4 regions of the Lysinibacillus sp. FSL H8-0500 genome follow, and region 3 is predicted to be linked to each of the others. Evidence: riboswitches for the same ligand, from Rfam matches in the RefSeq annotation. Region 3 holds a riboswitch; each other region holds the start of a gene.

Region 1 (5,149 bases), 2.0 Mb from region 3:
ATCTCAGTGCCATTAGTCGATGCTTCAGGTGCATTCTTTGGGGTGTTGACAGCAGATATCTCCATTGATTACTTAAATGAATTAACAAAATCTGTAGCACCAGAAGGCGGTTATGCTACCATTATTACCAATCAAGGTATGTTAACAGCTAATAGCTTTGGTGAAGGGCTAGATGGGCGTAATATGCAAGAGGATGCGGCATGGACTAATATAGACAAAGCAATGGAGAGCGGCCAAATCACAACAATGTATATAGATTCTGAGCAGTTAAAGGAGAAGGCCTTTAATGTGTTTGCCCCGATGCTTTTAGAGAATACGGATGAAGCCTGGATTGTTCAAATCGTGCTGCCGGAATCAAAAATCTTAGAGACTTATCATTATGTATCAATGTTTGCAGTGGTGGCAGGCATTATTATGGTGGTACTCATGGCTGTTGCAAGTGTGCTGTTTATTTATCGACAGCTAAAACCGTTAAAATTCTTGCGTGCATCAATTGAACGAGCAGCAGAGGGAGATTTAACGCAAAAAGTAGATGAAAAATATATTAAGGCTGATGAAATTGGAGAGGTGGCATCTGCTTATAACAATATGCTTGATAAAAACACCGATGCGATGCAAACAGTCTTAAACGCTACGGGATTATTGAACCAATCTTCCAATCAGATCCATGAGGTCTTTAGTGAAATCATTGCTTCGAGTCAGGAGGTTTCAGTAGCTATTAATGAAATTGCACAAGGAGCATCCAAGCAGTCAGAGGATACCGAAGAAACAAATTGCCAAATGATGGATTTAGCAGATCAAATTGATGCTATTACTGCACTTTCTAATGAAATGGTGAAGCTTTCTCATCAAACCAATGCAACAACAGAAAAAGGGATGGAAGAGGTTAAAAATTTACACGAGCGTAATAGTGAAACAAATGAGATGAATGGACGTATTCAACAACAAATGGAGGCATTGGGATCTAGTATTATCAATATTAATCAGATTATTTCCTCTATTCAAAATATTACAGAGCAAACAAATCTATTAGCTTTAAATGCCAGTATTGAGGCTGCACGTGCTGGCGAACACGGCAAAGGGTTTGCAGTGGTAGCGGAGGAAGTAAAAAAGCTAGCGGAGCAATCGAGAAAAGAAACAGAAATGATTCAAAATACTGTAGAGAACATCCTAAATAGTTCTTTTCAAACAATCGCTGTTATCACTTCAAATGCAGATTTAATGCAATCTCAAAGTGAATCCGTACAAAGCACACAGCGAGCCTTTAAAGACAGCAGTGAATTATCTCATTCCATCGCTACTTCAATTACGGAGTTAATGAATAAGCTTGCTCATATATTGGAATATAAAAATCAAGCAATTATGGCTATCCAAAGCATTTCAGCGATTTCAGAGGAAACTGCTGCTTCTGCTGAACAAGTAAGTGCCTCTGCAATGGATCAACAAGCAGAGCTCCAAAAGGTAGCAACGTCTATTGACAATATGAATCATATTTCTAAGGAGCTACAAGAGGTCGTGAATCGATTTAAACTTGCATAAAAAATGGGGAAGGCTGCCTAATCGGAAGGTAGCCTTTCTTTTATCTGATCTGTGATGACGGATAGAAGACGAAAAGAGGCGGATAGCTAAGGGAAAAGGAACAAGTATAACAGAAAGAGCCTTCGCAAAAGGATAGCTATGTAAAGGAATGGATAGCACACTATAACGAAAGGATAACCGAGCTATTATTACGCTTTGATTGACCTCATGAATAATCAGCACTACTATTAGGGATGGAAAGGAGGGCATTTATGTGGCTTATCTCGGCATGATTTTCTTTCAAATTGTAGCGCCTATCTTAGTGTTACTTGTACTAGGGGCGATCTTGCAAAAGAAATTTCGTTTTAACTTAAAAGCATTATCGCAGCTTATTACCTATTGTTTTATGCCAGCAGCTGTTTTTATTAATTTATATGAAACAAGTGTAGAATTATCTGTGCTTGGAGAGGTTGCGCTATTTATTGTGCTGTTCATGGGGAGTCAAATGCTGCTTAGTCACCTTTTAGCGAAAGGGCTTGGATTAGCTAAAACGGAGGCAGCTGTCTTTAAAAATAGCGTTGTACTCATTAATTCAGGGAATTATGGTATTCCTGTTGCTCAGATGATTTTTGCCATGCAGCCCATTGGTGTAGCCATTCAAGTCATTCTTGTTATATTTCAAAATATGACAACTTATACATATGGTTTATATAATTTAATTTCCTCTACAAAATCAGGTCTCTCAATTATCAAAGACTTTTTTAAAATGCCGATTATTCACGCACTTATTATTGGAGTCGCTATGAACTATTGGAATATTGGTATTCCACAGTTTATTAGAATTCCGATAGACCATGTAGCAGATGGTTTTATTGCGGTGGCATTAATTACTTTGGGTGCACAGCTATCACAGCTTGAAATAAAATCAATGTTTAATAAAACGGTTTTTATTAGTTGTTTTACGCGTTTAATTATTGGGCCGACTATAGCATTGGCGGTTATTTTTCTATTGGGCTTGGACGGAGTTGTTGCACAATCATTGCTGATCGCCAGTGCTTTTCCAACATCCCGCAATAGCTCTAGTCTAGCATTAGAATACGATGTGGAATCAGCAATCGCTGCACAAACTGTATTATTTTCAACGATTGTTAGTTGTATAACGGTAACAGTTATTATTTATCTAGCAGAAATATTATTTGCGTAGTAGAAGGAAAAAATAAGCTTCCATCTCTTAGTAATATCTGCTACACTAGCATCAAACTAAATAGTATTAACTAGGGGAGTCTGATGAGTCAGGCTGAGAGGGAAACACTACGAAGTTTCTTGACCCTTTGGACCTGATCTGGCTCATACCAGCGTGGGAAAGTTAAGAAGCTATTGCATCGTATAATGTATGCAATCAATAGACCTTTACATTGACGGCCGGATCCAAATGATTATTTTGGATTCGGCTTTTATTTATTTTGTTGGGGTGAGCTAGATTCGGTCCTTGTATCCAAATATATTTGAGGGAGAGAAGTAGCTTATGTCAGCAATTAGTGAAAAGAACATGATGATTATGTCCAGCTTTGAAGGGAGCAAAAAGGTATATGTGGAAGGATCACGTCCAGATATTTTAGTACCTATGCGTGAAATTGCATTAAGCCCAACAACTGGTAGCTTTGGGGATGAGGAAAATGCTCCTGTGCGAGTATATGATACAAGTGGGCCCTATACAGACCCAGCTTATCAGGTAGATATTACAAAAGGGTTGCCTGCCTTACGACGTACATGGATAGAAGAACGGGAGGATGTTGAAGAATATGAGGGACGTACGATTAAACCGGAGGATAATGGCTTTCGTCGTGCTGATGACCCGCGTATTCAAGAAAATGTTTTTCCCGAATTGGCGAGAAAGCCTTTACGTGCTAAAAAAGGTAAAAATGTAACACAGCTTCATTATGCAAAAAATGGCATTATTACACCTGAAATGGAGTTTGTAGCTATCCGAGAAAATATGGAACCTGAATTTGTTCGGTCTGAAATTGCAGCAGGGCGAGCTATAATGCCTTCTAATATTAATCATCCTGAGGCGGAGCCAATGATTATCGGTCGTAATTTCCATGTAAAAATCAATGCAAACATTGGGAATTCTGCGGTATCTTCGTCCATTGCAGAAGAAGTGGAGAAAATGACTTGGGCAACGCGCTGGGGTGCAGATAACATTATGGATCTATCGACTGGTAAACATATTCATACAACAAGAGAATGGATTATTCGAAATGCTGCGGTGCCGGTGGGAACAGTGCCAATTTATCAGGCTTTAGAAAAAGTAAATGGCGTAGCTGAGGATTTAACGTGGGAGGTTTATCGTGATACTCTCATTGAACAAGCCGAGCAGGGTGTGGATTATTTCACCATTCATGCAGGTGTTCTTTTACGCTATGTACCGCTTACAGCAAATCGTGTAACGGGCATTGTATCTCGTGGAGGCTCTATAATGGCTCAGTGGTGTTTATATCATCATCAAGAGAATTTCCTTTATACGCACTTTGAGGAAATCTGTGAAATTATGAAAGCTTATGATGTTGCTTTTTCCTTAGGTGATGGTTTACGCCCAGGCTCAATTGCAGATGCCAATGATGAGGCACAATTTGCAGAGCTTGAAACGCTAGGCGAACTAACAAAAATTGCTTGGAAACATGATGTTCAGGTGATGGTTGAAGGGCCGGGTCATGTACCGATGCATCTGATTAAAGAAAATATGGACAAGCAATTAGAGGTCTGCAAGGAAGCGCCCTTCTATACATTAGGCCCCCTAACAACAGATATAGCTCCGGGTTATGACCATATTACCTCAGCCATTGGCGCAGCGATGATTGGGTGGTTTGGTACAGCGATGCTTTGTTATGTGACACCGAAAGAGCATCTTGGCTTACCGAATCGAGAGGATGTTCGCGTGGGCGTTATCACTTATAAAATTGCTGCACATGCGGCTGATTTAGCAAAAGGACATCCTGGTGCGCAACAACGAGACGATGCACTGTCTAAAGCACGTTTTGAATTCCGTTGGCGCGATCAATTTAATCTATCATTAGACCCTGAGCGTGCAGTGGAATATCACGATGAAACCTTGCCAGCAGAGGGGGCAAAGACAGCACATTTTTGTTCGATGTGTGGCCCTAAATTCTGTAGTATGCGAATTTCGCAGGATATTCGTAATTATGCTAAGGATAAGGATTTGAATACTACTGAGGCGATCCATCAAGGTATGAAGGAAAAGGCCGAGGAATTTAAAAAAGCAGGTAGTCAGATTTATCAATAAGGGAAGAGTACTTGTGTTGATTTCGTTTGACACAAGTCCTTTTCATACAAAAAAGCTCCATGTGAATATAGTATTCACATGGAGTAAAAGTTGGATTTGGATATCAATAATAAGTGGAATCTTAAACGTTTGTCGGTTGTTTTACATATGGGTTTGTAAGATCCATACCTTCTAATGAAAGACCCATCGCTTTTGCGACACCTTCACCATATGCTGGGTCAGCTAGATAGCAGTGAAGGATGTGGCGGCGTTTGATGAATTCTTCAACAGAAGCCATATCATTTGCTGTATTTTCAAACAGGCGTTGTTGCTCTTCCGCAGTCATTA
Region 2 (5,149 bases), 1.3 Mb from region 3:
GAGGTCGTGTATGATGAACAAACTATCTGCATCAGCTAAAGTTTATTTAATCATTGTTTTTATCGTCCTGTATGCACCGATCTTCTATTTAATCTTTTATTCGTTTAATAGCGGCGGCTCCATGAATCATTTTGAATCCTTTACCTTAGAGCATTATCAGGCTGTTTTTGAGGATTCTCGCCTACTGGTGATTTTAATTAATACGGTGATTGTAGCATTACTGTCGGCTTTGCTTTCTACTATTATCGGCACGCTTGGCGCAATTGGTATCGTCACAGTGAAAGACTTAAAAATGCGTAATACATTACTCTCTTTAAACAATGTCTTAATCGTCAGTCCAGATGTAATTATTGGTGCAAGCTTTTTAATCTTGTTTACAATGATCGGCATTAAATTAGGCTTTTCTTCTGTTTTATTAGCGCATGTTGCATTTAGTGTACCGATTGTTGTCTTAATGGTTTTACCAAAATTACTTGAAATGAATACATCTTTAATTGATGCAGCGCTTGATTTAGGTGCTACCAAAAAAGATGTTATGATGCGTGTTATTTTACCCTATATTCAGCCAGGTATTTTTGCAGGCTTTTTCCTTGCACTTACGTATTCTTTAGATGATTTTGCTGTCACTTTTTTTGTAACAGGCAATGGCTTTAGTACATTATCCGTGGAAATTTATTCAATGGCACGTACTGGCATTTCACTAACAATTAATGCGATTTCAGGCTTAGTGTTCTTTGTTACAGTGCTAGTTGTGATTGGTTATTATTTTATAACAAGACGCGCAAGTAAAAGAACGGAGGGACAACAATGAAGTCATTAATTCAAGCAACCATTGCTATCCTTGTCGTTTCAGCTTTGTTATTTTATACTGCCGATGCTTTGAGTGCAGGCGGCAGTAAGGGTGGAAAAGATACCTTAACGATCTTTAACTGGGGAGATTATATTGATCCTGATTTATTGAAGGAATTTGAAGAAGAAACAGGTATTCATGTGATCTATGAAACCTTCGATTCCAATGAAGCAATGATTACAAAAATACAGCAAGGTGGAACAGCTTACGATATTGCTGTCCCCTCTGAGTATATGATTGAAAAAATGAAGGAAGAAAATTTACTAGTTCCTATAGATAAAACAAAGCTTCCTAATCTAAAAAATATTGACCCATATTTTTTAGATTTGCCATTTGATGATAACAATCACTATTCAATTCCCTATTTCTGGGGGACAGTAGGCATTGTCTACAATACAAGCCTTGTGGGGGATTTAGATTTCACCTCTTGGGAGGATTTATGGGACCCTTCGTTAAAACGTAAAGTCTTTTTAGTGGATGGTGCTCGAGAAGTCATTGGTATGGGATTAAATAGTCTTGACTACTCACTTAATTCATTAGACGACAATGAGCTGCGTGAAGCTACTGATAAGCTAATTACACTTGCCCCCAATGTAAAGGCAATTATCGGTGATGAGATTACACCGCTTATGATTAATAATGAAGCAACAGTGGCACTTACTTGGTCTGGTCAGGCCGCTGATATGATGTTTGAAAATGAAGAGCTAGACTTCGCAGTGCCTGAGGAAGGCTCCAATCTATGGTTTGACAATATGGTCATTCCAAAAACATCGAAAAATATTAATGGTGCACATGCCTTTATTAACTTTATGTTAAGTGCTGAGGCAGGTGCTCGAAATGCTGATTATGTTGGCTACTCCACACCAAATATTGCTGCGATGGGCTTAATGGATGAAGAGGTTGTCACAGACGAACGCCACTACCCTACTGAGGAGCAACGTGAGACATTAGAGGTCTATAAAAATTTAGGACCAGATTATTTAGGGAAATATAATGAATTATTTTTAGAATTTAAAATGAGTATTCGTTAACAAATGCAAAAGGTCTGCCGAGAAAATTTTGCGCTCTCGACAGACCTTCTATTTTATCGAAATGATACTATTTCAGACTTTCAACCGATACACTAAACATCTCCTTATGATAGACTGTAGTATATTTGGTGACAAAAAGGAGAGTTAGTTAATGACCCAGCAAAAGTCTAATAAGGCGGCTTTATATATTTTAATGTTTAATATGTTTATCACAATGGGTAGTATTGGTATTATTATTCCTGTTATGCCGGAGTATTTAAGAATATTTGGCGCAGCAGGGCAAATTCTTGGCATGTTGATTGCAACATTCGCCTTAGCTCAATTTGTATTTTCTCCAATTGCTGGGAATCTTTCGGATCAATACGGTCGAAAAAATTTAATTATTTTTGGTCTTATCCTTTCAGGGCTTGCACAAATTGGTTTTGGATTTTCTACAGATATATGGATGCTCTTTGTTGCCCGCTTTCTAGGTGGTCTTGGCTCTGCGTTTGTAGCACCTCCTATTATGGCTTTTGTTGCAGACGTGACAACCTATGAAGAACGCGGAAAAGGAATGGGGATGTTAGGAGCTGCTATGTCTCTTGGCTTTATGATTGGTCCTGGAATCGGTGGCTTCTTATCAAAAGTAAGCTTGCATTTCCCCTTCTATACTGCTGGCGCTGCGGCTATTTTGGCTGCGCTATTATCATTGTTCTTACTACCATCCACAAAGCCAAGCGTAGTACAAAACAAACAAAAGCAAGACAACCTTGCAAGGCAAATGGCCCGTTCTGTACATATGCCGTATTTCGTTATGCTCATTATTATGATGGTATTCTCATTTGGCATCGCTAATTTCCAAACAACTTTATCGTTATTTGTCACAGAGAAATTCAATTATACACCTGGTGATATTGCCATTATTTTAGTGGTTGGTGGTGCATTTGGCGTAGTCGTTCAAATGTTTGTCATTACACCGCTCTTTAAACGCTTAGGGGAAATGAAGGTTGTCTTAATCAATTTATTCGTCGCAGCTGTCTCTATTTATTTAATATTATTTGTGTCAGGATTTGCGCTTATATTAGTTGTAGCCACGATTTTCTCAACCGCTACTACATTAATTCGTCCTGCTGTTAATACACTAATTTCTAAGCTTGCTGACAATGAGCAAGGCTTTGCTGCTGGTTTGAACAATGCCTACATGAGCCTTGGCAATATGATTGGTCCTGCATTGGCAGGCATTCTATTTGATTGGAATATGAACAGCCCTTATATTTTGGGTGCCATTATTTTATTATCCTGTTTTTTCCTTGCTCTGATTTGGACAATAAAAAAAGCACCACATCTTATGCAGCCTGATACACATTAGTATTGACTATTTTTCAAAATACGGTATATTAAGGTTGTTCTACTAAAAATATCAATAATTTATTTATTACCACTAGGGGAGTCTTTACGAGGCTGAGACGTATATGGTTATATACGGACCCTTTGAACCTGATCTAGTTCACACTAGCGGAGGGAAGTGATGCAACTTGCTTGTTAATATGTATATGCAAGGTCGCTTCCTGCTGTTTAAAGGAAGCGGCCTTTTTATTTTTCTAGTAAACATCATCTAAAGGAGTGCATTTCATGTCTATTCGAAAATTAACAATTATGGCTTTACTGGTAGCAATAGCTATCGCAGGCTCTACCTTTGTATCTATTCCAACGGGGATTGCACGTGCCTATCCTGTTCAACATGCAATAAATGTGATAAGTGCCATTATTCTTGGACCCGTCCCAACCATTATCATTGCCTTTGTTACAGCAATGGTTCGTATCCTTACAGGTACAGGCTCTTTGTTGGCGATTCCGGGAAGTGTTATTGGTGCATTATGTGCTGCGCTTGCCTATAAATATAGCCATAAAATGTGGTTAGCTGGCGTTGGTGAAATAATTGGAACAGGTATTCTTGCTTCACTTATTGCAGTGCCTTATGCTCAATTATTAATGGGAACATCAGTAGCTGCGTTATTTTTTATGCCAGCCTTTTTAACGTCAAGTACCATTGGAGCTATTTTAGGTATTGTCGTTGCAAGCAGCTTACAAAAAACGGTGCTTATAAAACATTTTAAATCCTCACTGTATGAATAGTTAAATAGATTTTAATGGATTTCTGGGAGATTTTTGATCACTTGACTCCTTCTTTTGAGCGAAGCTTTCCTTTTTTGATCATCTGCCCCTTATTTTGAGCAAAACTTCACCCTTTTTGATCACTTACTCTCCACTTTTGAGCGGAGCTTGATCACCTCCCTATAAAACAACAAAAAGCAGTGCAAAATCCTACCTCTTTGCACTGCTCTCTTTCCTACTATGATCGCTTTTTCATACCCTTTAATAGCTGTGCAACATTTGTGTCCTCTGCCTGTACAGGCTGTTGTTCAGCAAGAGGCTCTTTGTGCTTCGGCTTAGTGAGGAAGCTCCAGCCAAAACGTCTAATGGTAATATCCATAAAGAATAACAGCATCCCTGCTAGCATAAGCCATGTCGTAATGTTTTGACGATCTGCTCCCTTTTGTGTAAAGTCACGAAAAGCATCCTCGGGTTCTTTTAAAACAGCACCACCTGTTTGCTTCGCTAATTCCTCTACTAATGACTCATTTATTGGGCGTAACTCATATTCAGCACTATAAGGAACACTTAGCCCTGCCTGATAAATAGCCTGCTCCTCATCAGCAATGCGGAAGAAAATCAATCCGGGTTCTGTTTGTACTGTTGCACGAACTTGGGAAGCAGAAATGGTTTCTAGCTGTGTTGCTAGTTCTTCTCCTGCTTCATTGACCGCTACAATATCTAAAAATGCGGCTTCATTTGTAGGGTCTGTAATCATAAATGAACCCTCTGCGTCTAATCTTACATCATAGGCAACATCATTATAGCTTGGCAGCATTTGTGAAATAAGGGTTTGCCAAAATGTGCCCCAGTCCTGCCACCTTGCCCAATCACCTGTCCATTTACCTGTTGAATCGGATGTAAAGGCAAATGTTTTACCGAGACCATATTGCCACTGCGCTAATACAGGATCTTCCTTCTCACTTTCCGCGATCACTGTAGCACCTTGCTTTGCTGTTGTGCCAATGTAGGCATTCATTTGTGGAACACCATTGGCAAACAGTGAATTCCATCCTGCTGCTTGATAAATCGCTGGATAGAAGGGATTATCCTCGATATAAGTACGAGAAATCATAGCTGTTTCGCGAGATAAAATAGAAGGAATCGTTTGCTCATCAACAACATCATAGAAGCG
Region 3 (5,149 bases):
TGCTAAGCAAAATTTACAAGCAAAGTTTGATTTTACAGAGCCACAAGCAGAGGCGATTGTCAGCCTGCAATTATATCGTTTAACCAATACTGATATTACAGAGCTTCGTAAAGAGCAGGATGAGCTGAATAAAATAATTGCCAAGCTAGAAGGCATTTTGCAAAGTGAGACAAAGCTTATACGTGTGATCAAGCAGGAATTACAGGATATTAAAAAGCGCTTTACAGAGCCACGTCGCTCCAAAATTGAGCAGGAAATCGAAGAAATTAAAATTACCTTAGATGTGCTTGTGCCAAGCGAGGAAGTAGTGGTCACTGTCACAAAGGATGGCTATATTAAACGTACATCTACACGTTCACATGCCGCTTCCAATGGACAAGATTGCGCGATGAAGGACTCGGATTACTTATTGTATGAAGCAACCTTAAACACACAGCATCATTTGTTACTATTTACAAATCGAGGTAATTATATTTATCAGCCTGTTCATGAGCTTCCTGATATTCGCTGGAAGGAGCTTGGTCAGCATATTTCCAGTATTGTACCGACAGGTGAGGATGAAGCTATTATTGCAGTATATGGCTTTGCTACATTTGAGCAGCCAAATACCTATATCCTGACAGCCACAAAAGATGGTCAAATTAAGCGCTCCCCATTAGCAGATTATGTTGTCACACGTTATTCGAAGCCAATTAAAACGATGAATGTGAAGGCTGGCGATACAATGATCTATGCCGCCCTTGTGACAGATGATGTAGAGCTTATGCTGACAACAGATACTGCGTATGCCATTCGTTTTCCAATTGAGGAATTGCCTGTAACAGGTGTAAAAACAGGCGGAGTGAAAGGCATTACGCTAAAAGAGGAAGAAGCCTTAGTTGGGGTGAATGTGTTACAGCCTCATGAAACGCAGTATGTGGTCATTGTGACACAGCGTGGAGCAGTGAAGAAAATGAATGTTGCTGAAGTAGAGATGGCCAATCGAGCAAAACGTGGGCTCAAGGTATTAACAGAATTAAAGGCAAATCCACACCGTATTGTGGCGATTGTCCAAGCAACGGATAAGGAGCAGGTTGTGATTGAAACCGAAAAAGGGGTGCAGGAGGTGTTAGATGTACAAGCTTTAACACGTGCAGATCGTCATTCTAATGGTTCCTTTAAGGTGGATGTTGTAGCAGATGGGCCGATTTCACATGTGCAAATCGCCAAAAAAGAGCCAGCTGACGTAAAAGAGAGTTAGTAGAAATGAACGCATCGACCTGTACCAGTTACAGGTCGGTGCTTTTTTAGTCATACATCTAAAAATGTAGACGAGCCCTTGTCATTTCCAATCAACTATGGGTATAATAATCATCGAAAAGTTCATAGCGAAAGAATGTAGGGGGGCTAGTAGCGGCTAGCTGAGATTGTGTCCGATAGGCACTGACCCTTTGAACCTGATTTGGCTCGTACCAGCGTAGGGAACATCTATTCAAAAAAGCATTATTTTGGAGATTGATTGTGAGACGTCTGGGAGAAATCCTAGGCGTTTTTTATTTTAGTTCAGCGGAGATGTCACAGATGGCGTCATAAATATGCTTTACGTACATTTTGCCAATGTTCTTCTGGTGCTAACATTCATTGTATGAACGCTTTCATATTTTAAACTAGGGGGATTACGCATGAAAAAATGGGCATTTATTGTATTGACAGTCACAGCACTGCTTGCACTTATTGGCTGTAGTGAGAAGGAGGACAAGCTAGCTGATGATGCACTCCAAAAGGTTTCTGTTGTCCTGGATTGGACACCGAATACCAACCATACAGGGCTTTATGTAGCAAAAGAGCTTGGCTATTTTGAGGAACAGGGCTTAGATGTGGAAATTATTATGCCTGGTGAGGCGGGAGCTGATCAGCTTGTCGCATCTGGGAAAGCGGAGTTCGGGGTAAGCTATCAGGAAGGCATTACACAGGCGCGTGTACAGGATGTGCCACTTGTCTCCATTGCTGCCATTATTCAGCATAATACCTCTGGCTTTGCTTCTATTGCCTCAAAGGGTATTACGTCGCCAAAGGATTTTGAAGGAAAAACATATGGTGGCTGGGGTGCACCACTTGAGCAAGCAGTATTGCAATCCTTAATGCAAACAGAGGACGCCGATATCAATAAGCTTGATATTGTAAATGCAGGCGATTTAGATTTCTTTACCATGATGCAGAAGGATATTGATTTTGCGTGGATTTATTATGCATGGACAGGTATTGAGGCAGAGCTTCGTGGTGAACAGATTAATATGCTGTATCTAACGGATTATAGTGAGCAGCTTGATTATTATACACCTGTCTTGGCAACAAATGAAAAGATGATTGAAAACAATCCTGACACGGTGAAGGCATTTGTTGCTGCTGCAGCAAAAGGCTATGAATATGCAATTGAGCATCCTAGTGAGGCAGCTGATATTTTACTAGAAGCAGCTCCTGACTTAGATAAAGAACTGGTACATAAAAGTCAAGAATGGTTAGCAGATAAGTATCAGGATGATGCGGCACAATGGGGAGAGCAAAAGCTGTCCGTTTGGGAAAACTATGCTAACTGGATGTCCAGCAATCAGGTGTTGGAGGGCGAATTTAATGCTGAGCAAGCCTTTACCAATGACTTTTTACCAAAAAAGGAGAAAAACTAATATGGCAAATTCATTAATTAGTGTTCAAATTATCCCAAAAACAGAAAGATATGAGGATATTATACCTTATGTTGATGCGGCTATTGCTGTTATTGATGCTTCTGGTGTGAAGTATGAGGTGCATCCACTGGAAACAACAATGGAGGGTGAGCTGTCAGCCTTGCTGCAAATTATTGAGAAAATGAATGACAAAATGATTGAACTTGGTGCCATCAATGTGATTACACAGGTGAAAATTTTATATCAGCCATCTGGTATTACGATGAGTACATTAACGGAGAAATATCAGTAATGAAACAAGCATTGCACAAGGGAAGGACGATATTTTTTATCGCCTTCCTCTTATTCGTCTGGGAGCTAATTGTGCTTGTGGCTGAAATTCCTCATTGGCTACTACCTGCACCGAGTAGTATTGTGAGGGAAGGCTTTCAGTCGTATCAAGCCTTTCTACCACATACTTTTGCAACGGTACAATTAGCGTTATTAGGGCTTGCCCTTGGGATTTGCTGTGGTTTGACGGTTGCCATTGTCTTGCATCGTTTTACATTTATTCGTGAGCTATTTTATCCGATTCTGATTATGTCGCAAAATATTCCGATTCTTGTCTTAGCACCATTGCTTATTATTTGGTTTGGCTTTGGCTTATTACCAAAGCTGATTATCATTTGTCTTGTATGCTTTTTTCCGATTGTTATTGCCGCGATGGATGGTTTCCGTCAAACTGATGCTTCGTTAAAGCATTATTTTGAAATGATTGGTGCATCACAGGCACAAACCTTTTGGAAGCTAGAATGGCCTTATGCCTATCCAGCGATTTTCTCAGGCATTAAAATCGCTGCTACCTACAGCGTGATGGGAGCGGTTATTGCGGAGTGGCTTGGGGCGAAAAAGGGCATTGGTGTTTATATGACCTTAGCACAGTCCTCCTTCCGCACAGATCGTGTATTTGTGGCAATTTTTGCGATTGTTTTATTAAGCTTATTATTATTTAGCAGTATTCGTTTGATTGAAAAATTCATGGTGAAGGGGAGAGGCTATCATGCTCAGCATTCAAAACATCGCTAAGACCTTTGACGCCCTTCAAGTTCTTGAGGATTTATCCTTTGAGGTGAGGGAAGGCGAATTTGTAGCCATTATTGGACCTTCAGGCAGCGGTAAAAGTACACTTTTTCAATTAATTGGTGGTGTAGCGTCCATTGATAAAGGAGCTATTTTATTAAATGGTGAGGATATTCAGCAAAAAAGAGGAACAATTGGCTATATGCCACAGCAATCCTCTTTATTGCCCTGGCGTACTATTTTAGAGAATGTCACAATTGTCGAAGAGCTTGAGCGCAAACCTAATATAGAGCGTGCTAAGGCATGGTTAGAAAAGGTTGGGCTTGTATCCTTTATTCATGCGTATCCACATGAATTATCAGGAGGGATGCAACAACGCGTATCTTTTATACGTGCTATCGTCAGTGATAAGCCTATTTTATGCTTAGATGAACCGTTTTCCGCACTGGATGAATTTACAAGGCTAGAAATGCAAGCATGGCTTTTATCCATTTGGGAGGAATATCGCAAGTCGATTTTATTTGTGACCCATAGTATTGAGGAAGCCCTTTTTTTAGCAGATCGCATTCTTGTATTAACGAAACGCCCTGCCTCCATCAAAAAAGAAATGATTGTGCCATTTGCTAGACCACGGCAAGAGGAAATTCGCCATTCTGCTGCATTTACAGCGTTGAAGCAACAATTATTTACATACTTACAGGAAGAAAAGGGGGATGTCTATGTTGATTGATGCTCATATTCATATAGAGCAATATACGGCTGAGGAAATTCCTTCTTTACTAGAGGAGGTGGATGCGGTGATTGCCGTGAGTATGCAGCTATCTTCTTGTGAAAAAACATGGCGGTTAGCACAAGCGTATCGTAAAGTGAAGGCTGCCTTTGGTTTTCATCCTGAGCAGCCTTTGCTAAGCCTAAGAGATGAGGATGCGTTATTTGAGTGGATTCGTTGTCACGCAGCTGATATGGTAGCTGTGGGCGAGGTAGGTTTACCGTATTATTTAAGACAAGAGCAAGCAATTGATAATCGTCCCTATATCACTTTATTAGAACGTTTTATCATGTTGGCCAAAGAGCTTCATAAGCCAATTGTTTTACATGCGGTTTATGAGGATGCCACTATTGCCTGTGATTTGCTTGAAAAGCATCAGGTCAATCAAGCGCATTTTCATTGGTTTAAAGGGGATCAGACAGTAGTCCAACGAATGATTCAGCACGGTTACTTTATCTCTATTACACCTGATTGTTTGTATGAGGAGGAGATTCAGCAATTAATTCAAGTCTATCCTATTGAATTGATGATGGTGGAAACGGATGGACCATGGCCATTTGAGGGGCCTTTTGCAGGTAAACGAACAGCGCCATGGATGATGCATTCAACTATTCGTATGATTGCGGCTATCAAGGGGTTAACTGCACAGGAAGCGGCG
Region 4 (5,149 bases), 1.7 Mb from region 3:
CTGCTTGGTCAAATTGCTGGCGCTCTTCCACAGCGTAACTCCTCTTTATTTGCACAGCTAGCTAACAATACGGAAAATATGCACCAGCTCAAGCAAGCACTTCAGGAGGAGCTAGTGTACTATACACAATGTATAGAAACTGAACAACAGCATTATGAGGAAGCCTATAAACGTCATCAACAAGAACAGGAAGCTTACCGCTTAGCTAAAACGTTAAATGAACAATTTAATGAACAGGCTCATCGTCAGCAGCAGCTAGAAATATTGCTGAAGGAGCAGGACCTCTATCGTGCAAAGGAGCAGGAAATTACTTTAGCTGAACAGGCAGAGCGACTTGTACTGCTTGAACAACAATGTATGGATCTACAGGCTGAACACCGTGTAAAAGAACAAACGTATCAACAAGCACAGGATAAACAGCAGCAAGCGATTAAACTACTACAACAAGCACAGGAAAAATATGCAGTGGAGGAGGCAAAGGAAACTGAACGTCAGCAAATTTTGCAGCAGGAATTACAGCTACAAGCATTATTACCAAAATTCGAAGCTTATGAAAACAATGTACAGCAGCTACAAATTGCAGCACAATATGTTGAGACAGCAAAGCAAGCAGTGGCAGATAATCATGTGCTATTAAAGAAAGAGCGAGGGCAACTACAGCAACTATCACAAACAATTGAGCATCTTGAACAGCAGATTGAGCCCTATGAAGGCTATTTAGAGCAATTACCAAAGCTACGTGAGCAGGTCGCTTTATTAAAGCAAGTCGAGAAATATACAAGGGCAGTTGAACGAGCCCAGCAGGACACGGACACTTTCAACACTCGCTATCAGCAAAGTAAACAAGCTCTTCAACAGGTGGAGCAACAATGGCTGACAAGTCAGGCTAGTATATTGGCTGAACAGCTAAAGGATGGAGAGCCTTGCCCTGTTTGTGGTAGTACAACCCATGTTAAAACAAATCATCAGCAATTGGTGGTGATTGAATTAACGCAGGTAGAAGCATTACGTGCAAAAACTTCTTCGGATGAGCGTATGTATTTAGAGAAAGAAGCACTTTTTACTTCCACACAGCAGCTTCTTCAGGAGGCGCAGCAGCAACTAACAACTTATTCACTAAAGCAGGAGGAGCAAGTAGAAACTGTTGCATCCTTACAGCAAATTGAGCAGGAGATTACAACCTTAAAAATTGTGAATCAGCAGCTAACAGATAGGCGGCTGAAACTAAAAAATCAGCGTCATAAATTAGAGCAGCTACAGCATAAGCAAGGAGAGCTAGAGCAATATTTAATAGAGCATATGAAGGAATGGACAAAACTACAAGCGGTTGTAGAGGAGCAACACAAGCAAATTCCAGAAAACCTACCAACATTCCAGCAATTAAAGCAGGCGCTTACGGATACCCGTCAAGAAAAAATGCAGCTTCAACAACGCTGGCAGGAGAGTCAACAACATTTACAGACGGCCAAGGAGGCCACAAGTAATACAAATATCGCGGTAGAAATGGCGCAACAGGCTGTTGAGGAAGCACAGCGAAAAATAACTGATAAGCAAGAGCAATTTTTAGGAAGTATTCAGGAAGTAGGCTTTGCCAATTATGAGGATTACAAAGCGGCTAAACGAAGCAGTATGGAGCTAGAGGCATTACGTAAGGCATGTGGCGATTATACTTTACAAGTACACACTTTGAACATCCAAATTAAGGAGGGTGCTAAGCATCTTCAAGGAAAAGAAAAACAGGATTTAGAGTTTATGGAGGCAAAGGTGGAAAGCTACCGTATTGCCTATGAGGAAGCCTTTACACGTCTGCAGCAGCTAAGGGACTTTGCAAAATTGTGCCAAGCCTTTATGGAAAAGGTAGAGGAGGCAACAAAAGAGCTTCGTTCACTTGAGCAAGAGGCAGGACGAGTAAAGGAGCTTTATGGACTGTTAAATGGACAAAATTCGAAAAAGTTATCCTTTGAACGTTATATTCAAGTTAATTATTTAGATAAAATTACAGAAGCAGCAAATATGCGTCTTTCTCATTTATCGAATGGTCAATTTGAGCTAAGACGCTCGGATAGACTTGAGAAACATGCCAAGCAAAGCGGGCTTGGCTTAGATGTCTATGATGCTTTTACAGATCAGTTACGAGATGTTAAAACATTATCAGGCGGAGAGAAGTTTAATGCTTCCTTAAGCCTTGCTTTAGGGATGGCTGACGTGATTCAAAGCTTCCAAGGCAATGTTCATATTGAAACAATGTTTATTGATGAGGGCTTTGGCTCACTTGATGAGGAGTCATTAAATAAAGCGATTGATACATTGATTGATTTACAAGATTCAGGTCGTATGATTGGCGTTATTTCGCACGTTCCTGAATTAAAATCTGCTATGCCAGCAGTCTTACATGTAGAGAAAACATTAAATGGACATAGCCAAACATATTTTGAAGTAAAGTAATGAAAAAAGGAGTGGCTCAAAATTCCTGAGCCAACCATTTACTTTATACGAGGCGTTGTTTTAGGCGTTGTTCCTTTCTTTGAGTCCATAACCTTTTTTACAATAGGTATCACAATAGGTGCTAATTTTACAGCGGTTTTCACAACGTTTGATACTTTCATTTAAAAACAGCTCCTTTTATTTTTATTACTACCTGTTTATTCTTCGATTAAAACATTAGCGAATCACACGAACTGCCTGCACAATATTCCAGATCACAATGCCAATTGATACGATGGTATAAATAGCAAACGATACAAGCCAAATAATAAGAAAGGTATTTCCTGAGGCTGGATCCAAACTAAATGTAGAAAAAATAAAGACAATAAAGAACAGTATTCCAAAAAGAACAGGAATTAAATGCGAAATCAGTGCGCGAATAGCATGGCTTTTTACATCATGATCTTTAGCAACAAGGTAAACAATTAATGGCACGATAAAAGGGGCAAAGAAAATACTGAGATAGCTAAAGGCGGATAAAATTTTAGGGTTCTCCATAGTTGTTCCTCCTTTTTTAATATTTACGCATGAAAAATAGTAAAGTTTCAAAAAATCATGTGTGGAAGAGGTTGTCATTCTCACAGCGTTTGCGTACAATAAAGATGTTTAAAAAAATTTCAGATGTAATGACCACAAGGGGGGCTGATGATGTCAGCTGAGACTGGGCACGTAATGCCTTGACTCTTTGAACCTGTAAGTTAAAACTTGCGTAGGGATGTGGATAGAAACCGACACTTATATGATGTGAGGCTCTGTCCTGACATCATTTTTTTATTCTAAGATGTCAGTAAGAGGCACATGTATGTATTTCTATTCCTGCTCTTGTATCCTACATCGGAACAAAGGAGAGAATATTTATGAACAAAGAAAGATTAATGATGCTTGTGGAGATTGCAATATTTGCTGCGATTGGCCTTGTGCTGGATCAAATCTCCTTTAAAGTATGGGCACAAGGTGGCTCTGTTAGTCTTGTTATGGTGCCTATTGTCCTCATCGCATTTCGCTGGGGCATAGTAGCTGGACTTACAACAGGGTTACTCGTAGGTGTAATGCAGACAATGTTTGGCGCTTTTATTGTACACTGGCTTCAGGGGCTATTAGATTATGGTGTTGCTTTTACCGTTGTAGGGCTAGCGGCATTCGTACGGCGACCATTACTCGAGGCTGCTAAAAATAGTAATAAAGTAAAAATGGCACGTTATATTATAATAGGCACTGTGCTGGCGGGCTTTTTACGTTATGCAGCGCATACTTGTGCAGGCGCAGTGTTTTTTGCAGAATATGCAGGTGATCAAAATGCATGGCTCTATTCCATTATCTATAATGGTACATACATGCTGCCTGCCACAATTTTAACGGTAATTATTAGTGTATTAGTCTTTACAGCCGCACCACAATTATTACGCCGTTAATTAATTTTATTTATCAATATAAAATCCCACAAAAAAGTTGATGTAGTACTTTTTGTGGGATTTTTACTAGATAATTGTATGCAAAAATATTTTTCCTTCACATGTAGCACATAAGAGGAGCAGCTAGCCTTTACAATACTACGATCACATTATCTAATAAAACAATAGACTATAATCGTGAAAATAATAAGGCTATAGATTGTTTGATAATAAGAAAACCTTGTATTGCCGGGAAAATTAACGGCAACCAAAGTTAAATGTAATGACTATGACTAAAAGCCAAATGTCCCTCCTGTATCATTCAATCCAGCATATAATATTTCAAGCGTTTTGAGTTCTATGCTTGGCAAGTTATGTTATAGTTAAGGGTAGACATTTAACAGGAAAGGGTCGTTAAAGATGATTGTAAAAACGCAAGAGGAGCTTGAAGCTTTTAAAAAAATTGGACGCATTTGTGCTGAAATTCGTGAAGTGATGAAGGCGGCTACAAAACCAGGTGTGACAACGCTTGAGCTAGATGAAATGGCAGGCCGCATGTTTGCAGAGGCAGGTGCTATTTCTGGGCCGAAGGGAGAGTATGATTTCCCGGGCTATACTTGTATAAGCATCAATGAGGAAGTGGCGCATGGTATTCCAGGAAAACGTGTCATCAAAGAAGGAGATATTGTGAATATTGATGTATCTGGCTCTTTAAATGGCTACTTTGCGGATACAGGTATTTCATTTGTAGTAGGTGATGGCTATGAGGACAAAGACAAACTATGCCGTGTTGCCAAAAGTGCTTTTGATCGAGCAATGACAAAGGTAAAAGCTGGCTCTAAACTAAATCAAATTGGGAAAGCAGTTGAGCGTGAGGCGAATGCTAACGGTCTAACTGTTATTATGAATTTAACAGGACATGGCTTAGGGCAGTCTTTACATGATGAGCCAAATCATATTTTAAACTATTATGATGCGTGGGATTCTACAATTATGAAGGAAGGTATGGTGCTTGCGGTGGAGCCGTTTATTTCCGCAAAAGCAGAGCATATTGTAGAAGCTGGCGATGGCTGGACATTTGTGACGCCTGATAAATCACTTGTTGCTCAAATTGAACATTCCATCATTGTAACAAAAGATAAACCAATTATTTTAACATCATTAGATGAGGAATAATAGAGCTGCAAAAAATCCTGTCTACCAATTATTTTTGGTAGGCAGGATTTTTTTTCATAAATAAGATGCCAACAAAGAGGGCACCACATAAAAATAAG

What was found. Region 3 has a riboswitch for thiamine pyrophosphate ahead of MHB44_RS11015 (ABC transporter substrate-binding protein). Riboswitches for the same ligand answer to the same signal wherever they lie in the genome.
Region 1: another riboswitch for thiamine pyrophosphate. It lies ahead of thiC (phosphomethylpyrimidine synthase ThiC); the one in region 3 lies ahead of MHB44_RS11015 (ABC transporter substrate-binding protein).
Region 2: another riboswitch for thiamine pyrophosphate. It lies ahead of thiW (energy coupling factor transporter S component ThiW); the one in region 3 lies ahead of MHB44_RS11015 (ABC transporter substrate-binding protein).
Region 4: another riboswitch for thiamine pyrophosphate. It lies ahead of thiT (energy-coupled thiamine transporter ThiT); the one in region 3 lies ahead of MHB44_RS11015 (ABC transporter substrate-binding protein).

What each region holds. Positions count from the first base shown of each region.
Region 1 covers NZ_CP150292.1:320,572-325,720, forward strand. The annotation lists gene MHB44_RS01435 (methyl-accepting chemotaxis protein) at 1-1,539, shown strand, start outside; gene MHB44_RS01440 (AEC family transporter) at 1,793-2,722, shown strand; TPP riboswitch at 2,785-2,899, shown strand; gene thiC (phosphomethylpyrimidine synthase ThiC) at 3,044-4,822, shown strand; gene MHB44_RS01450 (catalase) at 4,944-5,149, opposite strand, start outside.
Region 2 covers NZ_CP150292.1:1,026,255-1,031,403, reverse strand. The annotation lists gene MHB44_RS04700 (ABC transporter permease) at 1-14, shown strand, start outside; gene MHB44_RS04695 (ABC transporter permease) at 14-811, shown strand; gene MHB44_RS04690 (ABC transporter substrate-binding protein) at 808-1,881, shown strand; gene MHB44_RS04685 (MFS transporter) at 2,033-3,229, shown strand; TPP riboswitch at 3,294-3,401, shown strand; gene thiW (energy coupling factor transporter S component ThiW) at 3,493-3,996, shown strand; gene MHB44_RS04675 (VWA domain-containing protein) at 4,214-5,149, opposite strand, start outside.
Region 3 covers NZ_CP150292.1:2,313,596-2,318,744, forward strand. The annotation lists gene parC (DNA topoisomerase IV subunit A) at 1-1,240, shown strand, start outside; TPP riboswitch at 1,370-1,480, shown strand; gene MHB44_RS11015 (ABC transporter substrate-binding protein) at 1,662-2,663, shown strand; gene MHB44_RS11020 (thiamine-binding protein) at 2,665-2,955, shown strand; gene MHB44_RS11025 (ABC transporter permease) at 2,955-3,728, shown strand; gene MHB44_RS11030 (ABC transporter ATP-binding protein) at 3,703-4,452, shown strand; gene MHB44_RS11035 (TatD family hydrolase) at 4,442-5,149, shown strand, end outside.
Region 4 covers NZ_CP150292.1:4,013,373-4,018,521, reverse strand. The annotation lists gene MHB44_RS19255 (SMC family ATPase) at 1-2,445, shown strand, start outside; gene MHB44_RS19250 (hypothetical protein) at 2,484-2,606, opposite strand; gene MHB44_RS19245 (DUF4870 domain-containing protein) at 2,662-2,982, opposite strand; TPP riboswitch at 3,110-3,217, shown strand; gene thiT (energy-coupled thiamine transporter ThiT) at 3,342-3,896, shown strand; gene map (type I methionyl aminopeptidase) at 4,296-5,051, shown strand; gene MHB44_RS19230 (hypothetical protein) at 5,080-5,149, opposite strand, start outside.